4 regions of the Arthrobacter sp. NPDC055138 genome follow, and region 1 is predicted to be linked to each of the others. Evidence: predicted binding sites of a transcription regulator. Region 1 holds the regulator's gene; each other region holds the start of a gene.

Region 1 (4,845 bases):
GCGGCGGCAGACGGCGGGAGGCAGATGGCCCGATCCCGTCTTTCCTCGGTGCTGGAGATGGCCGAACGGCTGCTTTCGGCGGCAGATTCCCGCGAGGTCATTTGGGCGACCCGTCCCAGCACCTTCGGCGAGACCGGCGACTATATCGCCAACGACGACCAGCCGGCTACGCTCAACGTCGCCCCGTTGTCTGTTGCCTCCAGGCTGCGTGAAGGGCTCTTCGACGAACATACGGTGGTGCTGACCTCCGCCACGCTGTCGGTGGGGGGCACCTTCGACGCCGTTGCCGGTTCGCTCGGATTGTTGGGGGCCGGTGCCCCAGCGTACTCAAGCGCCGACGTGGGCAGTCCCTTCGATTACCCCCGCCAGGGTGTGCTGTATGTGGCATCGCATCTGCCCAAGCCGGGCCGTGGCACCAGCAGCGAGCAGCTCGACGAACTCGAGGAGCTGCTGCGCGCCTCACGCGGCGGGGCCCTCGGATTGTTCTCCTCGCGTCGCGCGGCAGAAGAAGCTGCCGCCGAAATGCGTCAGCGCACCGAACTGACCATCCTGTGCCAGGGCGAATCATCAATGGGGGCGCTGGTCCGCCAATTCGCCGATGAACCGGACACCTGCCTGTTCGGCACGATGACTCTGTGGCAGGGAGTCGATGTTCCGGGCGAGGCATGCCGGTTGGTGGTCATCGACCGAATTCCGTTCCCGCGGCCGGACGACCCGCTGACCACTGCCCGGACCCGGTCGGTAGCTCAGGCCGGCGGCAATGGTTTCATGACGGTCTCGGCCACCCACGCAGCAGTGCGGCTGGCCCAGGGCGCTGGCCGCTTGATTCGCGCATCCAATGACAAGGGGGTTGTGGCCGTGTTGGATTCCCGTCTGGCCACCGCCCGCTACGGAAATTTCCTCCGCAGTGCCCTGCCGCCGTTTTGGAGCACGAAGGATGGCGCCATCGCCCGCCAGGTCCTGGAGCGGCTGGCGGCCGCCGCCGCCTGAACCGGCGGCCGCCAGAACCATCCGGGTCCGCCGCCGAATGGGCAGGCTGCATCGGCTGAAGGAGCGGTGGCGGAGCAGTCAGAGCGCCCGCATCACGGAGACAACCTTGCCCATGATGGTTGCGTGGTCGCCCAGAATCGGTTCATAGCGCGTGTTCTGCGGCAGCAACCAGGTGTGCCCGTCTCGCTGCCGGAAGGTTTTTACCGTTGCCTCTTCGTCGAGCAGCGCCGCAACAATGTCGCCGTTCTCTGCGGTGTGCTGCTGCCGAACCACCACCCAGTCGCCATCGCAAATGGCAGCATCGATCATCGAATCGCCGGAAACCTTCAGCATGAACAACTCGCCGTGCCCCACCAGCTGCCGGGGCAGCGGCATGACGTCCTCGACCGCCTGGTCTGCCAGGATCGGTCCGCCGGCGGCGATCCGTCCCACCAGCGGCACCATGGCCGTATCGGATGACGTGGTGAGTTCGGCCACCGCGACGCCACTGGAGCTGCGCAGCTGCTGCGGCTCGTCCACGCCCACGATTTCCACGCCGCCCTGTTCAAGCGTCAGCGGAGTGAGGATCTCCATGGCCCGGGGACGCTTCGGGTCCCGCCGGATGTAGCCCATCTTCTCCAGTTGGGCCAGTTGATGGGTGACGCTGGACAGGCTTGCCAAGCCGACGAGGTCGCCGATCTCGCGCATCGACGGCGGGTACCCGTGGGCAATAACGGAGCGCTGGATGGTTTCCAGGATCTTCTTTTGCCGCGGCGTCAGGCTGCGTCCGACCTTGACAGGGCGGCCTCGTCGCCGCGCTCCGGCAGTGGTGGTGGTCTCTTCGGACATATCCGGCCCCGGTCTTCCCATGATGGTCCAGGTGCCGGGTCTGGCTGATGCGGAACCGGCACTCGGATTGCTGTCTCGACTGTTTTGTCAGTGGCGGCTGATGCACTGCAATTCACAGCCGCTCATGCCATCAACGCTAGGCGAGGCGGTGAGGAATTTCAAACATTTGTTCGACTGAGTCTCGACAATAGTCGATCACCAGTGCTAAAACTGTAGAAGACGCATTCGAAGATGCGTTCGAATGCGGTGGTTCGATGATCGAAACCAGTCGAAATAGATCGAAATCGGAAAGGTGGCACCATGTCCGCCCAGCTCGCACCGCAGTCCGCAGACTTCCGCGCCAACGCCCCCCTCCGGCTTACCCGCCGGGGCCGTTTGCTGCTGATTGGCCTGCCGCTCATGCTTGCCGCGGCCGTCGCGCTCACCCTGGTCGGCTTCTTCACCGCACCGGCAATGGCCGCTGCCGGAGGGTTGGGGCCGGGGCCGGCCGTTACCGTCACTGTCGGCAGCGGCCAGACGCTCTGGGATGTGGCGGTGCTGTCCGCCCCCGACCGCAACCCGCATGATGTCATCTTCGAGATCGCGCAATTGAACGGCCTGGACGGGGACATCGTCCATTCCGGCCAGCAGTTGCTGGTGCCGTCAGCGCATTGAGGCAACCGTAATATGAGCCGCTTCGGCCCGCCCGATTCCTGCCCCGGGCGGGCCGAAGCTTAAGCTGGATCGGTGAGTGAGCAGTTAGAACGCCTGAACCGTCTGCCGTTGCGGGGTAATCTCCGGGGCCTGGAGCCATATGGTGCCCCCCAATTGGACGTGCCCATCCTGCTGAATGTCAACGAAAACACCCACGGCTTGCCGGAGACGGTGCATCAAGCCATCGTCTCGGCCGTCAGCGCCGCAGCGGCCGGTTTGAACAGGTATCCGGACCGCGAGTTTACCGAGCTTCGGACGGCGCTGTCCCTCTATCTGGGACACGGCCTCACGGCAGAGAACATCTGGGCGGCCAACGGTTCGAATGAAGTGCTGCAGCAAATCCTTCAGGCCTTCGGCGGGCCGGGCCGGACCTTGTTGAGCTTCCCGCCCACGTATTCCATGTACCCGCTGCTGGCCAGCGGGACGGACACCGAGTATGTTGCGGTGCCGCGCGGAGCGGACTTTGCGATCTCCGCGGAAGCGGTTGCCGCTGCCGTCGCAGAATCCGCAGCCAACGTCGTCGTCCTGTGTTCCCCGAACAACCCGACGGGCACCGCGCTGGGCCTTGACGTCGTCGAGGCCGCCTACGAAGCGGGAGAGGCATCCAACGCCATAGTGATCGTGGATGAGGCCTACGCCGAATTCGCCCACGCCGGCACGCCGAGCGCGCTGACGCTGCTGCCCGGCCGGGAGCGGTTGATCGTCTCCCGCACCATGAGCAAGGCTTTCGCCCTTGCCGGTGCCCGAGTGGGGTACCTTGCCGCCGCGCCGCAGGTTGCCGACGCCCTGCGCTTGGTCCGCCTGCCCTACCACCTGTCCGCGATCACCCAGGCGACGGCGCTGGCCGCACTGGAAAATGCGGACGCGCTGCTCGCCAATGTTGAGGACATCAAGACCCAACGGGACCGCATTGTCGACGGACTGACCGAACTCGGTTTGAAGCCGGCACCGTCGGACTCCAACTTCGTGTTCTTCGGCGGCCTGGACGACCCGCACGCGGTGTGGCAGGGGCTTCTGGAAGCCGGCGTGCTGATCCGCGACGTCGGGATTCCCGGACACCTGCGGGTGACGGCGGGCACTGAGGCCGAGACCACAGCCTTCCTCGAAGGCATCAAGGCCCTGATGTCGAGCCGAGTCTCCTAAACTGTAGTAAGAGCGCACCGGCCTGGCCGGTCAACCATTTTCGTCAAAGGACCCCCATGACCGTGGATACCACCACCGGACGTACCGCACGCCTCGAACGCATCACCAGCGAGTCGTCCGTGCTGGTTGAACTGGATCTCGACGGCACCGGCCGATCCGAGATCAGCACCACCGTGCCGTTCTACGACCACATGCTCACCGCACTGTCGAAGCACTCGCTGGTCGATCTGACCGTGAAGGCCACCGGCGACACACATATTGACGCCCACCACACGGTGGAAGATGTCGCCATCACGATCGGCGAGTGCTTGAAGCAGGCCCTGGGTAACAAGGCCGGGATCCGCAGGTTCGGCGAGGCAACGGTGCCGCTGGATGAGGCGCTGGCCCACGCCGTCGTCGACGTCTCCGGCCGTCCCTATCTGGTGCACTCAGGAGAACCGGCCGGCCAGGAATACCACCTGATCGGCGGGCACTTCACCGGGTCGCTGACGCGCCACGTTTTCGAAGCCATCACGCTGCACGCCCAGATCTGCCTGCACATGCGCGTACTGGGCGGCCGCGACCCGCACCACATCGTCGAGGCCCAGTTCAAGGCGTTCGCCCGGGCGCTGCGCGCCGCGGTCGAGTCCGATCCCCGGGTCGAGGGCATCCCCTCAACGAAGGGTGCCCTGTGACGGCTGGACCCAAGGTCACCGTACTGGACTACGGATCCGGGAATGTGCGCTCGGCGGTCCGGGCGCTGGAACACGTCGGTGCCGACGTCACGCTCAGCCATGCTTCCGAGGACGTGCTCAACGCCGACGGGCTGTTGGTCCCCGGCGTCGGAGCCTTCGCCACGGTCATGGAAGGACTGAAGTCTGTTGATGCCCTTCGCTGGATCGGACGCCGGGTGGCCGGCGGCCGGCCGGTGCTGGGCATTTGTGTGGGCCTCCAGGTCATGTTCGAAGAGGGAGTAGAACACGGCGTCCGCACCCAGGGGATCGGGGAATGGCCCGGGGTCGTGGAAGCGCTGCCAGCCGAGGTGGTGCCGCACATGGGGTGGAACACCGTTGACGTGGCGGAGGGCAGCCGGTTGTTCGCCGGCATCGAAGACGAGCGGTTCTACTTTGTGCACTCCTACGGTGTGCAGCACTGGAACTTTGATGTCACCCAGCCGGCGATGGCGCCGCCCCGGGTGACCTGGTCCACGCA
Region 2 (4,845 bases), on a different contig from region 1:
CGCTGGAAAACCTGGTCAACCTGCGGCTCGGAGGCATCCACCCGATCGGTGTTCCCTCCGCAGCCAAGACCGGCACCACGGACAAGTCCGAGTACACCTGGACCGTGGGCTACACCAAGGGCATCTCCACCGCTTCCTGGGTGGGCAACCCGCACGCTTATAAGTCGATCAACAACATCCCGATTAACGGCGTGACCCGCAGCTATGTTGACGGCGCGACCATCGCCGGCGGCCAGTGGACCGACTACATGGAGAAGGTCGCGGGCTTGTACAAGACCGGTGGCTTCGGCTCCGCACCCAGCAGCATGCTCTATCCGCCGCAGCCCAAGAAGGTCGAGACCGACAACAAGCGGGACTCGGATTCCGGCGATAACGACGGCGGCGGTGACTCCGACAACGACTCCGGCGGCTCGGACAACGGCAACGGCGGCGGCTCCGACAACGGTGGCGGGAATGGAAACCGTAACGGGAACGACGACTGACCGTGGACGCTAACGCGCTGCGAGCACGGCTCCGCACCGCAGGCAAGCTGGCCCTTGGGGCTGCTGCCGCGGGCGGGGCCGCGCTCGTTTACGGCTCAGTCATTGAGCGCAACCTCTTCGGGCTCCGTGAAGAAACCCTGCCCATCCTGCCGGCCGGGCAGCGGCCGTTGAAGATCCTGCACCTGGCTGACATCCATATGTCTCCCGGGCAGTCGCTCAAACAGAAGTGGCTGCGGCGACTGGTTGCCCTGGAACCTGACCTGGTGGTCAACACCGGCGACAACCTCAGCCACCGCCAAGCCGTGAAGCCCCTGCTGGACTCGTTGGCTCCGCTGATGGACGTGCCGGGGGTATTCGTTCCCGGTTCCAACGACTACTACGCCCCGGTGATGAAAAACCCGCTCTCCTACCTCACCGGGCCGTCGAAACAGCCCGAGGACTACGGTTCCCGGGAGCTGCCGTGGCGCGAAATGCACGCCGCTTTCGGCACCGCCGGTTGGATCGATTTGACCAACCGGAACCAGTCGTTGGTGGTGGGCCGAGTCCGCTTGGACTTCACCGGCGTGGACGATCCGCACTTACAGCGGGACCGGTACGTGGGCTTTCCCAACGGGTCCAGCTCCGCAGACAGTGCAGCCCATCTGCGCATCGCCGTGACCCACGCACCGTACCAGCGTGTGCTGGACCAGTTCACCGCCGGGAACGCCGATTTGATCTTGGCTGGACATACCCACGGAGGCCAAGTCTGCCTGCCCGGTTACGGGGCCTTGATCAGCAACTGCGATCTGCCGACCTGGCGCGCCCGCGGCCTGACCTACTGGGATCATCAAGGGCGCAGCGTCCCGTTGAACGTCTCCGCAGGTTTGGGAACGTCCCGGCTGGCTCCGATCCGGTTCGCATGCCGCCCGGAAGCAGTGCTGCTGACGCTGACACCTTCTCCATCCGCCACCGCCAGTGAAGCCCCCGCCGGAGGGCTCAGGCTCGGCTAAAGGTGCAGCCTGCAGCAGAATAGAGCAATAGCTGCCGGTTCGAGAATGCACGGCCTGACCGGTACAAGAACGCACAGCCTTTCAGATTGGCGCCGCCCGGATTCACCTCACCGTGCGGCTTGCTCCCGTGGCCGTCCCGTTCGTGGCCCGTGGCGGAGCGGCCGGAATCTGGGTTTGCCAGTAGGCGTTTCGCAGTGGTTTGCGGCGCGGATCGATGTAGTTCGGTGGAGTGAACCAGGGGATGCCTTCGAGGACGTTGATTACCCAGTTGCCTTGCTCGATCAGGTCGTGGTGCAGGCCGCAGAGGCAGACTCCGTTGTTGACGTCGGTCCGGCCGCCGGCCCACCAGGGCACAATGTGGTGTGCCTCGGTCCACAGAGCCGGCATGCTGCAGCCGGGGAAGGCACAGCCTTTGTCCCGCGCTATCAGCGCCTTGCGGATCGCCCGGCTGAAAAAGCGTTGGGCTCTGCCCAGATCCAAAACCTCACCCTTGGAACCGAGGACCGCGGGAATGATTTCGGCGTCACAGGCCATCCGGCGCACCGTTTTAGCCGAGAGCGACCCGTTGTAGACGGCGCTGCCGCCGCCCGCGACCAGCCCGGCGAGTTGTTCATAACCGCTGGTAACGATCATCTGCGTGCGCAGCCCGCCGGCGTCGGGAAGCTTGTCAACGTTCAGGGCAATACGGCAGGCACCGATCAGGCCGGCCAGAAGCTTCTGCGCCCGGGTGAACTGATCAAGACCCGTTAGGACCACGGGATCCGCCTCCTCGGGAGCCATCCCTTCGGAGTCAGCGCCTTCTGGGACCTCGCCCTCGGGCCCCCTGCCTTCGGAATCGTGGCCCTCATCGCCGGCTCCTTCTGCGAGGGTGCCGGCGCCTCCGGATGCGGTACCGCGAGTGCCTTCAACCTTGGAGGCGCCCGATAGCTCATCTTCTGGTGCAGCGGCGGCAGCTGGTTCTTCACATTCTGTGGCTGTGTGTGCGGCTGAGCCTGCGTCCCCGTTGTCTGTTCTAGTGGCGCCGGTTTCATCGATAGCTGCCTGACCCGGGTTGATTGCTGCCGCTTCGATGGCTTCCGGGCGGATGCGGGGGTTCGCGGCGCTGTTCATCACCGTGGCCAGGAGTTCGTACTGGTCGTCAGTGGTGTTGATGACGAACTGGTGCAAGCCCCGCCGTCGTCCGCGGTAGAACATGCCCTGCCGTGCCCGCAGCTCCTCTTCGGACGGTTCGGCGCCGTCCTGGTCCACGGCCGTTTCCCAAGTTTTGGCGACCATCCCCAGCGTGTCAGCGTCGCTTTCAATGGCCTGGGTGACCAGCGAGGCTTCCATTGCCTCCAACGTGCCGCGATCAGCGGCGTGACTGGCCCGGCCGAGGGAATCGGCAATGACGGCCGCGGCTTGGCCGCTGACGTCCCCACGGGCCATGGCTTCTGCCAGTACGGGCAGATCTGGTGCACCGGCCTCGCCGCCCAGCGTGACCCGGGCGCTCACGGCCTTGCCTACTCGCAGCCGCCGGCGTGCTTCGACGATGCCGATCCCCAGCCGCGAGCGCAGGTACTCGGCATTATTCCGGAATTCGGTCTTGCGGCGACGCTGCGGCTTCTCCGGCCCAGGGACGTCAGAGCCGCCGGCGCCAGCAGGGCTCCCGGAGGGCTCTCCTCCGCCCGCGGTGATGGCTGCAGCCGGATTGGCCCACTCCCCCGCGCTCCCCGGGGCGCAATCATCGGCGAAGGCTGCCGCGTGTGCGGTGGATTCCCCGTCGGCGGCGAGGTCAGCGCACTCCACGGCATGCGCACCCGCCGCCTGCAGGTATTCCAAGGTCTTCGAAACGTCCTCGACCGCCGCTACTCTGTTGGCCAGATCCCGGTTGGACAGCATCGGCGCTTCCGCCACAAAGCGGTCAGCAATGTCTTGCAGCACGGCGCGCACCTCGGCCAGAGACGTGTCCGTCTCCTCGGTCGGGTCCATCACTGCAAGCGCCATACCACGATTTTATTCGCACGTGTCTTCGACCCCTAGCGATACTCCGCAATGTGTAGGAGTAGTCGGCGCCGGCATTACCCTCGTGCGCAGAGGCGCGCCACCGGCCGCTCACCAAAGCAGTTCCAGAAAGCTGACGAGGGGCCGCGGGTCGGGCGGCGGCCGGCTATTTTCTTGAGTGGCCGACCGTCAGAACCCGGATGTCGCCCCCCACTGGTCTGCGTCGACGGCGGCCAGATTGCGGATCAGGACGATCAGCCATGCGAAGACCAGAGAGGACGCAATAAGCTCCACCGCGGTGAGGTTGTAGTAGGCAAAGGGGAAGTACATCAATACGGCGAAGCCGATAACCGCCAGGAAAAGCCATCCCAGCGAGGTGAAAGCCGCTGGGATCGCGGGGACGAGGGACCGGATGCGGACGACGAGGGTCCCAAACACGACCATCATGCCCGAGGCGGCGATGGTGTGAAGGACGAAGAGCTCATCGACGGGCAGCAGTCCCACGCAGGCGAGGAGCACGCCGATCAGGACGATGCCTCCTTCCAGCAGGCGCACCCGGCGGCGGGCGGGCGCGGTGTCCGCCGTCGTCTTGAGGGTCTTCGTCGCGTATCCGGCGAGAGTGGTGACCACGACGCCTGCGACGATCAGCGTGACGTTGAACGCCGCCCCGGAGACATCGGAGCTCGCGCCGAGGGCGCTGAGGTGTTCCTGCCACCACTGGGGGTCTTCTGCGGTGAGCATGCTCGTGAGTACACCGGTGACGAGGAAGACGGCAAGGAGCCCGGCGAGCCGGTATGCGTTCATGGTGATTGCCGAGAGGTAGGCGATGTACACACTGATGGCTCCAGTGGTTCCGACAATGATTGCACCGGCCAGCGGGTACAGGACGGCCCCCACGAACGCCCGCTGGAAAAGGGAGAACAGTGCCAGCCAGCTGAGCAGGAAGATGCTGGCATGGGCCAGCGCGAGCGCGGCGATGTCAATGATCCTGCGCGTCCGTCCCTCCGCGGGAGCCGGCGGGAGGTCAGGCTCCGGACGTTGCAGGGAACCGGCCACCACAGCGGCAAAGCCGAGGAATGCTGTCCCCAGCGCAGCGATGTCGCCCACGGAGCCCCGCCCTGACAGGGGCACGGGTTCCCGGCCGATGAGCAGGACTGCGACCCCGCCGAGGATCAGGAATCCCGCGCTGCCGACGAGGAGGGCTCGCGACTCGGCCGTGGCAGCAGCGTGCTTTTTCAGGGCGGACATCGCTCACTTCGCTTCGCCTGGGCGTGGTCCTTCCGGGTACCTTCAACGCTAGAACTATCCCCCCGCCTGGTGCCGTCACCCGGAAGGGATGAAACAGCCGTGCCCGCGCCTCCCCTCAGGCTCGAGATCCCTCTCCCCTTAGCTGC
Region 3 (4,845 bases), on a different contig from region 1:
CTCGGCGGTTTCCTCCGGCCGGTCGGCCTGCTCAGCGGTCAGCGAAGAGGCATCGTCCGGGACCTCGGGGGTCTCCGGCGTCACCACTTCGTTTACTGCCTGCGTGTGCACCGTGGCGGTGTTGCCCGGAGACAGTTCGAGGACCACCTTGTTGTTGTCGGCGTCGACGGAAACGACGGTGCCGAAGAGACCGAACTGGGTCATCACCTCGGTGCCGGGAACCATCTGTTCCTTGAGACGCTCAGTCTTTTCGCGCATCTGGGCCTGGACCTTCTTCTGCTTGCGGAACATGAAGAAGATCAGCAGCGCGAAAACAGCGAACAGGCCGATGGTCATCACATCGATGCCACCGCCGGACTGCTGCTGGGTATTGGTAGCAGCGAAGAGATTTACGAACACAGGAAATTTCCGTCCTAGAAGTCTGGGGCGGACCGGCAGGAGATTCCGGACCGTATACGCAGCCTGCCGTGTTCCTCACGGAACGGCGCACTCCGCACGTTCCTACCATTCTACGCGGTGACCGCGCTTACACGGCCACTTCAGTTATCGGCGAAATCCGTGTCCGGTTCCAGCAGTTCCGCGAGCAGGTCCCCGGTCTGTCCCGCGGCCAGATGATCCGGCACCGCCAGCCCCAGATGCCGCCAGGCGGCAGCAGTGGCGATCCGCCCGCGCGGCGTCCGGCCCAGCAACCCTTCCCGGACCAAGTACGGTTCGGCCACTGTCTCTACTGTCTCGGTCTCCTCACCGACAGCAATGGCCAGCGTGGACAGGCCGACCGGTCCGCCACCGAACTTGGTGATCAGCGCGGTCAGCACCGAACGGTCCAGCCGGTCCAGGCCGCGCTCGTCGACCTCGTACATGTCCAGCGCAGCCGCTGCCGCCCGGGAATCGATTTCGTCGATCTTGTGAACCAATGCCCAGTCCCGGACCCGGCGGAGCAGACGGTTGGCGATGCGGGGCGTGCCGCGGGAGCGGCCGGCAATCTCCGAGAACCCTGCTGAGCTCACCTTCAGGTCCAACAGCATCGCCGAGCGGCGGAGCACCAGTTCCAGCTCTTCGACCGCGTAGAACTCCAGGTGCCCGGTGAACCCGAACCGGTCGCGCAGCGGACCTGGGAGCAGCCCGGCCCGGGTGGTGGCACCGACCAGCGTGAACGGGGGCAGATCAAGCGGGATGGCTGTGGCGCCGGCGCCCTTGCCCACCACGATGTCCACCCGGAAGTCTTCCATGGCCATGTACAGCATTTCCTCCGCCGGACGCGACATCCGGTGGATCTCGTCGAGGAAGAGGATCTCCCCTTCGGTCAACGAGGACAGGATCGCCGCCAGGTCGCCGGCGTGCTGGATCGCCGGACCGGAGCTGATCCGGAGCGGCGCGTTCATCTCCGCGGCGATGATCATCGCCAGCGTGGTCTTGCCCAGCCCGGGCGGACCGGACAGCAGGACATGATCGGCCGTCCGCTCGCGGATCCGGGAGGCTTCCAGCACCAGCGACAGCTGCTGCCGGACTCTCGCCTGACCCACGAAATCATCCAGGTTCTTGGGCCGCAGCGCTGATTCGACGGCCCGCTCTTCGGCCTCCGAGGCGGTGGAGACCAACCGGCTCTCCCCGGTGTCCTCGAGCACGCTACTTCACTCCCGCAGGGCGCCGCGCCGAGCCGGTCCGGGCACCGTCCTGGCCCAGCCGCCGCAGCGTCAGCCGCAGCAGGTCGCCCACCTGGCCGGCGGCGGCTGCCTCCGGATTCTCCTCGGCGGTGGTGTCCACGGCGGCCGCGGCGTCCTTGTCCGACCAGCCCAGGCCGGAGAGCGCCTGCTGCACCTGGCCCTTCCAGCCGGCAGCCTGCTGCGGAGCCACTTCGCCGGTCGGCACCAGCTTGCCGGCCAGTTCCAGCACGATCCTGCCGGCGAGCTTCGGCCCGATGCCGGGCACCTTACTGAACGCCTTGTTGTCGCCGTCCGCGGCGGCAATCCGCAGGGCTTCGGGCGAGTGCACCGACAGCGCCGCCAGGCCCAGCCGCGGGCCAACGCCGCTGACCGAGATGAGGGTCTCGAATACTTCCCGCTGCGCGGCGTCCTCGAACCCGTACAGCGTCATGGAGTCTTCGCGCACAATCATGGTGGTGGCCAACTGGGCTTCCCGGCCGACGAACAGCGTGCCAAGGGTCTGCGGCGTCGCCTGGACGAGCATGCCGAATCCATTGACGTCGATCACGGCCGAGTTCAACCCCACCTGGGCGACGACGCCGCGCAACGAGCTAATCATGATCCAACTCCCACTTCCGGCACTGGCTGCTGTCCGGAGCCCGCTTCCCGGACCCGAGCACGGGAGGGATTGTCCGAACATATTTACGAATAGCTTACGGGGCGGCGCCGACATTACCGGCAACCGCCACGCCCCTTGGCAGCCTTCGCGCCGGGCCGCACCGGTCGACTCAGCGGCGGTTGCGCTTGGCCTTTGCTTCGGCTTCCGCCCAGAGCCTCTGGGCAGCCGTCATGCCGCCGCCCGCGGCCGGCTTCGCTGCGCCGCCGCGCCACGCGTGCGTGATCGCCAACGCCAGCGCATCGGCGGCATCGGCCGGACGCGGCGGAGTGTCCAGCCGAAGGATCCGGGTCACCATTTTCGTCACGGCCGCCTTGTCCGCTTGCCCGTTGCCGGTGACCGCGGCCTTCACCTCGGTGGGTGTGTGCAGCGCGACGGCGATCCCCCGCCGCGCTGCTGCGGTCATCACCACGCCGGACGCCTGCGCCGTACCCATCACCGTGCTGACATTGGTCTGGCTGAAGACGCGTTCGACGGCGAGCACGTCAGGGGCGTGGGCATCAAGCCATTCGTCGATGGTCTCGGCAATCTTCAGCAGCCGCAGTTCCAGCGGCATGTCCGGAGTGGTCCCGACGACGCCTACTTCCACCAGGGTGGAGCGGCGGTTCGGCTCGACGTCGACCACGCCCAGGCCGCACCGGGTCAGGCCGGGGTCCACGCCCAGTACGCGCAAGGCGGTCGCCGACGCTCTGCCCGGGATCAGTCGTTCTCGAGTTCGGCGAGAACGTCCTGGCTGATGTCGGCGTTGGAGTAGACGTTCTGCACGTCGTCGAGGTCCTCCAGGGCGTCGACCAGCTTCAGGAACTTCCGCGCAGCATCGGCGTCGAGCTCCACGGCCATTGAGGAGACGAACTCGATTTCATCCGTTTCATACTCGATGCCGGCTTCTTCCAGGCCTGCCACCACGGCGCGCAGGTCAGTCGGGTCGGAGTGGACCTCGAAGTTCTCGCCTTGTTCCTTGACTTCCTCGGCGCCGGCGTCCAGCACGGCCATCAGCAGGTCGTCCTCGGTGAGCTCGTTCTTGGGCAAGGACACCACACCCTTGCGGGCGAACATGTAGGAGACCGATCCGGGGTCGGCCACGGTGCCGCCGTTACGGGTGATAGCCAGGCGCACCTCGGAGGCGGCGCGGTTCTTGTTGTCGGTCAAGCACTCGATCAGCACGGCGGAGCCCTGCGGTCCGCGGGCTTCGTAGATGATTTCGGTGTAGTCGATGGTTTCGCCGGTGAGGCCGGCGCCGCGCTTGATGGCGCGGTCGATGTTGTCGTTGGGCACCGAAGTCTTCTTGGCCTTCTGGACGGCCAGTTCCAGCCCGGGGTTTCCGGACATATCGGCGCCGCCGGCGCGTGCCGCTACCTCGATGTTCTTGATCAGCTTCGCGAACGACTTGGCGCGCCGAGCGTCGATCACGGCCTTCTTGTGCTTGGTGGTCGCCCACTTAGAGTGTCCGGACATGCTTAGGCCTCTCCTCTGACGATGCGGATGAATAGTTCGTGGATGCGGCGCTCCCCCGTCACCTCCGGGTGGAAAGAAGTCGCCAGCAAATGCCGCGAACGCACTGCCACAATTCTAGCTGTCCCGTGCAAAGTTCCCGTGTGGGACGCTTCCGAGGGTTCCACCGTGGCCAGGACCTCCACACCGTCGCCCACCCGTTCCACCCAGGGCGCACGGATGAAAACGGCGTGCACAGGCGCCGGATCCTGGTCCGGGGACGGTGCGCTGAACTCCAGCCCGCGGAAGTCCAGATCCGTTTCAAACGACTCACGCTGCCGGCCGAAGGCGTTCCGCCGCACGGTAATGTCGAGGCCGCCGAGGGTCTGCTGGGGCTCGCCCTTGAGGTCGGTGGCGGGATCCGCGATCTCCTGGGCCAGCATGATCATGCCCGCGCAGGAGCCGTAGACGGGCATCCCCGCCTCGATCCGCTTCTTCAGCGGATCGGCCAACTCGAAAATCCGGGTGAGCTTGTCGATCGTTGTGGATTCCCCGCCGGGTATGACCAGCCCGTCCACGGCATCCAGTTCGCCCGGCCGGCGCACCGGCATCGCTGCGGCGCCGCTGTGTTCCAGGGCGGATATGTGTTCGCGGACATCGCCCTGCAGGGCGAGCACACCAATCGTGACCACGGTGAAGGTTCCTCGGATTCGGTATCGGGCCGCGCGCGTGGCGGCCGTACGGAAAAACAGTAATACCAACCGGTCCTGCGGTGTTAAACCGCGCCGGCCGCTGCTGTGCGGCACGCCACAACCCACCGCGGACGACGGCGGGGTGGTGCCGTCGGCTTGTATAGTCTCTACTCATGCGACACCTCCTTGCGACCGTTGCCGGAAAGGCCGTGAAGGCGGTAGCCAGGCTCCGCGGCGGCGGCTCCGCGCTGCCCGGCCTGGTGGCCGAGAAAATCGATCCGCGGTTCCTGCCCCGCACCCTCGGCAAGCTGCCGCGCGGCGTCGTCGTGATCAGCGGGACGAACGGCAAGACCACCACCACCAAAATGGTGGTGGAACTGCTGCAGGGCCAGGGCCTGAAGGT
Region 4 (4,845 bases), on a different contig from region 1:
GGACGGCAAGACTCAGGTGACTGTCGGCTACGACGGCGACAAGCCCATCTCCGTGAACTCCGTGGTCATCTCCAGCCAGCACGAGGCAGGCGTGGACCTTGGCCACCTGCGTGCCGATCTGGCCTCGCACGTGATCGAGCCCGTGCTCGCGGCCAGTTCGCTGGACTCCACAGACGTTCGCTACATCTTGAACCCCGGCGGCGATTTTGTGATCGGCGGACCGGTGGGCGACGCCGGACTGACCGGACGCAAGATCATTGTGGACACCTACGGCGGCATGGCCCGCCACGGCGGCGGCGCGTTCTCGGGCAAGGATCCGTCGAAGGTTGACCGCTCGGCGGCCTACGCCATGCGCTGGGTAGCCAAGAACGTGGTGGCCGCCGGCCTGGCGCGCCGGGCAGAGATCCAGATCGCCTATGCCATTGGCATGGCACGCCCGGTGGGCATCTACGTGGAGACCTTCGGCACCGAGACGGTGGACCCGGCGCGGATTGGCCAGGCCATCAACGAGGTGTTCGACCTGCGTCCGCTGGGCATCATCAGCGACCTGCAGCTCAAGCGGCCCATCTACAAGCAGACCGCAGCGCACGGCCACTTCGGCCGCGAAATTCCGGACTTCACCTGGGAGCGGACCGACCGCGCCGACGCGCTGCGCAGCTACTTCAACGCCTGAGCCCGATGGGCTCTGATCCGCACCAGCTGAGCCTGCTGCAGGGCTTCGGCGCGCCGAAGAAGGCTCCCGGCACGTCGCCGGCAGCAGCCAACAACCCGGTGGCACAGGTGCTGATCGAAACGTCGCTGCCGCATCTCGACCGCATCTTCGATTACCTGGTGCCCGAAATTCTCGACGCCGAGGCCGTTCCCGGCGCCCGGGTCAAGGCCCGTTTCGGCGGCCAGGAGATGAGCGGCTTCATCACCCGCAGGACCTCCGACGCGCCGGAAGGCGTCAAGCTGGCACCCCTGGCCAAGGTGGTGTCCGCGCAGCCCGTGCTGACCGACGAGCTGCTCCAGTTGGCGACCGCCGTGGCGGAGCGCTACGCCGGAAACGTCAGCGACGTGCTGCGCGCCGCCATCCCGGCCCGCGTCGCGAAAGTGGACAAGGAGTTCGCCGTCCGGGAAGCGGAGTCCGCGGCTGAAGATGCGCCGCCAGCTGACGGTGCAACAGCCTCAGCGAATTCGGATCCGGACGCCTCCACCCTTCATGCCGCCCAGCCGCAGCCTGCCGACGGCGCCGGACCCCAACCGCAGCCTGTCGAAGACACGCGGCTGACCGAGCCGTCACCGGGCGCCGCCGAGGCCTATGCCGGTTACGAAGGCGCCGGGGATTTCCTGGCCCAGTTGGCCGCGGGTGCCGCGCCGCGGGCGGTCTTGGCCAGCCACAAGTCCTTCGGCCCGGCTTCCTGGGCCGCCCAAGTAGCCCACGCCGTCGCCAGCGTCCGGCAGAGCGGGCGCGGCGCCGTCGTCGTGGTTCCCGACGCGAAGGACCTGGCCAGTCTGGAAGCAGAGCTGCAGCAGGTGCTGGGCGCGGACAAGTACGTCCGGCTGACCGCCGAGGACGGTCCCACACCGCGCTACCGGAACTACCTGCGGCTGCTGCACGGCGAGGTTTCCGTGGCGGTCGGCACGCGATCGGCGGCCTATGCGCCGGTGCGGGATCTTGGTCTGGTTGCCCTATGGGACGACGGCGATGACCTCCTCCTCGAGCAGAGGTCGCCTTATCAGCACGCCCGCGAAGTGCTGCTGCTGCGGACGGCGCAGAGCGGCTGCGCGGCGCTGTTCGCCGGTGTGTCGCGGAGCGGCGAGGCTGAGAGGCTGGTCGAGAGTGGCTGGGCGGCGGCGCTCACGCCCTCGCGGCCCTTCCTGCGGCAGGCGACGCCACGCATCCTCAACACCGCGGACTCGTTCCAACAGGAACGCGACCCGATGCTGCGGCACGCGCGGTTGCCGCACGCCGCGTGGCGGGCGGCCCAGGAGGGGCTGGAACGCGGCCCCGTGCTGGTGCAGGTGGCGCGGACCGGTTTCTCGCCGGCGCTGTCCTGCCAAGACTGCCGGACGCCGGCCAGATGCACCGACTGTAATGGTCCATTGGCGCAATCGGGCCGCACCGCCACTCCTGCCTGCCGTTGGTGTGGTCGGCTCGCCACCAATTACACCTGCCCCGAATGCGGGTCGCACCGGCTCCGCGCCTCGGTGGCGGGTGCACTGCGGACAGCCGAGGAACTCGGGCGCGCCTTCCCCGGCGCCACAGTGGTGTCCTCGTCGGGGGACCACATCAAGTCCGTGGTGGAGTCGAAGAAGGCTCTGGTGGTTGCCACCCCGGGGGCCGAGCCGGTGGCGCCCGAAGGCTACGCTGCGGCCCTCCTGCTGGACGGCAACGCCATGCTCAGCAGAGAGTCATTGCGGACGCCGGAAGACGTGCTGCGCCGATGGTTTCGTGCTGCCTCCTTGGTGAAACCTTCTTCCGAGGGTGGGCTGGTGGTGGTCACCGCCGACCTGGAGACTGTGGTGGCCCCGTTGGTCCGCTGGGACCCCGCGGGCGCGGCGGCCAGGGAAATGCAGCTGCGGCGCGAGCTCCAGTTGCCACCGGCGGTTCGGATTGCCGCTCTGACTGGAAAGGCGTCCGGGATTGAAGCCTTCATGGCCGACTTTGAACTCGGCGGCAGCCTGCGCAGCGTCGGCCCGGTTGAGCTGCCGTCGCGTGAGAGTCAGGCGCGTGAGCCTCAAGCACGTGGTCCCCAGGCGCATGGTTCCCAGCTGCGGCCGGGGGAGACCAGCGAGCACCGCCTGCTGCTGTTCTTCAGCTACCAGGACGGGCCGGCAGTGACTGCGGCGCTGCGCCACCGCAAGGCGGCACTGGCCGCCAAACGGGTACCCGATCCGGTGCAGGTGCGCTGCGACGGTGTCGACTTGCTCTGAGGATGCAGAGCGTTGTTCCGGATTCCGACGACCCTCCTCTCGAAACTACGAACTATTTTAAACCCATTGTGCTCGAACTCACATTCCAGTAAAATAACAGAATGGCATCTGCACCACTCGAACCCGATGAACCGGACACCTCCGGCCGAGCCGGTATGCCATTCGAGCCACAGGTGCCGGACATCTCCGGCCAGGGGAAGGCGCCGTTAGAGCCTCAGATGGCAGACGCCTTCAAGCGGTCGCTAGCTGATCTGTCGCAGACTGAACCTGGCAGCGGCGCTGTATGCCGTGCGCCAATGGTGGGGCAGGGGCGCCGTTTTGGTGTGGTTCAGGAATTTGATGGCGACGGGATACCGGTTGATCCGGATCCGGGCTGGGTGTCGGGTCGGTGGGATGATTCTCCCGAAGCGGAGGCCTACTGGGCGGAACTGGAGGCGTCCTTAGACGTCTCGCTGGCCGACCGGTGCGTGGACCCGCTGAACGGGTTGCTGCCGAGGGAGTTCTTCGACGACGAATCCTGTGTCCGGCCCGCTGGCGCGGATCTGCCTGAACAGACCGGCTTCAGCGATTCGGCTGGTTCGCCTGTTTCGGCTGGCGGTGCCGGTCTTCCCTCCGGGGCGGCGGCCGACGCCGGCACGGGCGGAACGGGTGCCGGGTTGCGGTTGTCCGGCCGGGAGTTGCTGGACGAAGTGGCCCGGCAGGAGCCTGCCCTCATGGTTTACGAGGAAGCCGCGTGCGCGCTGGTCCAGACCGGGCGGGTGCTGGCGTGGCTGGAAGCGCACAAGTTCAGCCTGCTCAACACCCTCTACCAGCAGGCGCTGGACGGGCAGGAAGATGCCTGGGCCACCCCGTACGAACCGGAAGGGCGCCGTCCGAACGGCCACGACGCCGAGTCCTCGGTGGTGGACGAAGCCGCCTGCGCGCTGCGGCTGGCGCGGAGGACGGCCCAAGAGAAGCTCGCGCTGGCCCTCAAGCTGCACGGCACCTTCCGGAACACGCTGGCCGCGCTGTCTGCCGGTGACACCAGCGCCGGGATCGCCGAAGCTTTGGTCGACCAGGCCGGTTCGCTGCCCGAAGACGCCCGCGCCGGGTTCGAAGCCGTGATGCTGCCGGCCGCGACCGAAGACGCGATGACACGGTGCAAGTTCGCCGCGCGCGCCAGGACCCGGCGCGAAAGGGAACACCGGGAAACGATCTCCGTCCGCCACGCCAACGCACGCCGAAACCGGCGGATCGAACTGCACCCGGACGAGGACGGCATGGCCTGGCTGAACGCGTACTTGCCGGCTGAGGAAGCGGTCGCGGCGTTCAATCGGATCCAGTCCACAGCCGTTGCGTTGCAGGGCGCTGAGGAGTCACGCACGCTCACCCAGTTGCGGGCGGATGTTCTCGCCGACCTGCTGCTGACCGGCATGTCACCGGGACCGCGGATGGGCAGGCCGGAACCGAGGATCGCCTCGCATGCCGGCATCACCGTACCGGTGCTGACGCTGCTAGGGCTTGGTGAGGAGCCAGCCGAGCTTGAGGGGCATGGTCCCATCGCACCAGAGGTGGCCCGCCGGTTGGTAGGCGACGCAACGTCCTTCACTCGGATCCTGACCGATCCGATCAAGGGTGCGGTCCTCGCACTCGACCGCAAACAGTACCGGCCCACGAAGGCACAGCGCCGTTTCCTGCGCACTCGGGATCGGACCTGCCGGGCCCCTGGCTGCAACCGGGCCGCCGAACACTGCGAAATCGATCATGTCCACGCCTACTCAAAGGGCGGGAAGACTGATGTCGACTGCATGTGTTGCTTCTGCAAGGTTCACCATGCGCTGAAGACAGCTGGCTACGCGAAGGTGGGCCAGCCGGTCCCGGGCACCATCGACTGGACCACCGCGGCGGGGATAACGTACTCCACCACGGCTGAACCGTTGGCGGTCACAC

The links. The regulator LexA, encoded in region 1, represses DNA repair genes until DNA is damaged. The targets are predictions, from matches to a motif close to TCGAACANNTGTTCGA.
Region 2: the regulator LexA is predicted to act here: its motif matches at 3,468-3,483, upstream of ACWF5H_RS04375 (DUF222 domain-containing protein).
Region 3: the regulator LexA is predicted to act here: its motif matches at 2,336-2,351, upstream of ruvA (Holliday junction branch migration protein RuvA).
Region 4: the regulator LexA is predicted to act here: its motif matches at 2,989-3,004, upstream of ACWF5H_RS06005 (DUF222 domain-containing protein).

The regions. Positions count from the first base shown of each region.
Region 1 is NZ_JBSGTH010000006.1:31,552-36,396, reverse strand. Features, by position in the region: gene ACWF5H_RS15105 (ATP-dependent DNA helicase) at 1-990, shown strand, start outside; gene lexA (transcriptional repressor LexA) at 1,069-1,818, opposite strand; gene ACWF5H_RS15095 (LysM peptidoglycan-binding domain-containing protein) at 2,119-2,472, shown strand; gene ACWF5H_RS15090 (histidinol-phosphate transaminase) at 2,545-3,654, shown strand; gene hisB (imidazoleglycerol-phosphate dehydratase HisB) at 3,711-4,328, shown strand; gene hisH (imidazole glycerol phosphate synthase subunit HisH) at 4,325-4,845, shown strand, end outside.
Region 2 is NZ_JBSGTH010000001.1:905,950-910,794, reverse strand. Features, by position in the region: gene ACWF5H_RS04385 (transglycosylase domain-containing protein) at 1-482, shown strand, start outside; gene ACWF5H_RS04380 (metallophosphoesterase) at 485-1,471, shown strand; gene ACWF5H_RS04375 (DUF222 domain-containing protein) at 1,574-3,454, opposite strand; gene ACWF5H_RS04370 (hypothetical protein) at 3,641-4,699, opposite strand.
Region 3 is NZ_JBSGTH010000002.1:132,042-136,886, reverse strand. Features, by position in the region: gene yajC (preprotein translocase subunit YajC) at 1-399, opposite strand, end outside; gene ruvB (Holliday junction branch migration DNA helicase RuvB) at 540-1,625, opposite strand; gene ruvA (Holliday junction branch migration protein RuvA) at 1,627-2,262, opposite strand; gene ruvC (crossover junction endodeoxyribonuclease RuvC) at 2,432-2,992, opposite strand; gene ACWF5H_RS05795 (YebC/PmpR family DNA-binding transcriptional regulator) at 3,019-3,774, opposite strand; gene pdxT (pyridoxal 5'-phosphate synthase glutaminase subunit PdxT) at 3,777-4,460, opposite strand; gene ACWF5H_RS05785 (MurT ligase domain-containing protein) at 4,616-4,845, shown strand, end outside.
Region 4 is NZ_JBSGTH010000002.1:178,337-183,181, forward strand. Features, by position in the region: gene metK (methionine adenosyltransferase) at 1-673, shown strand, start outside; gene ACWF5H_RS06000 (primosomal protein N') at 679-2,916, shown strand; gene ACWF5H_RS06005 (DUF222 domain-containing protein) at 3,240-4,845, shown strand, end outside.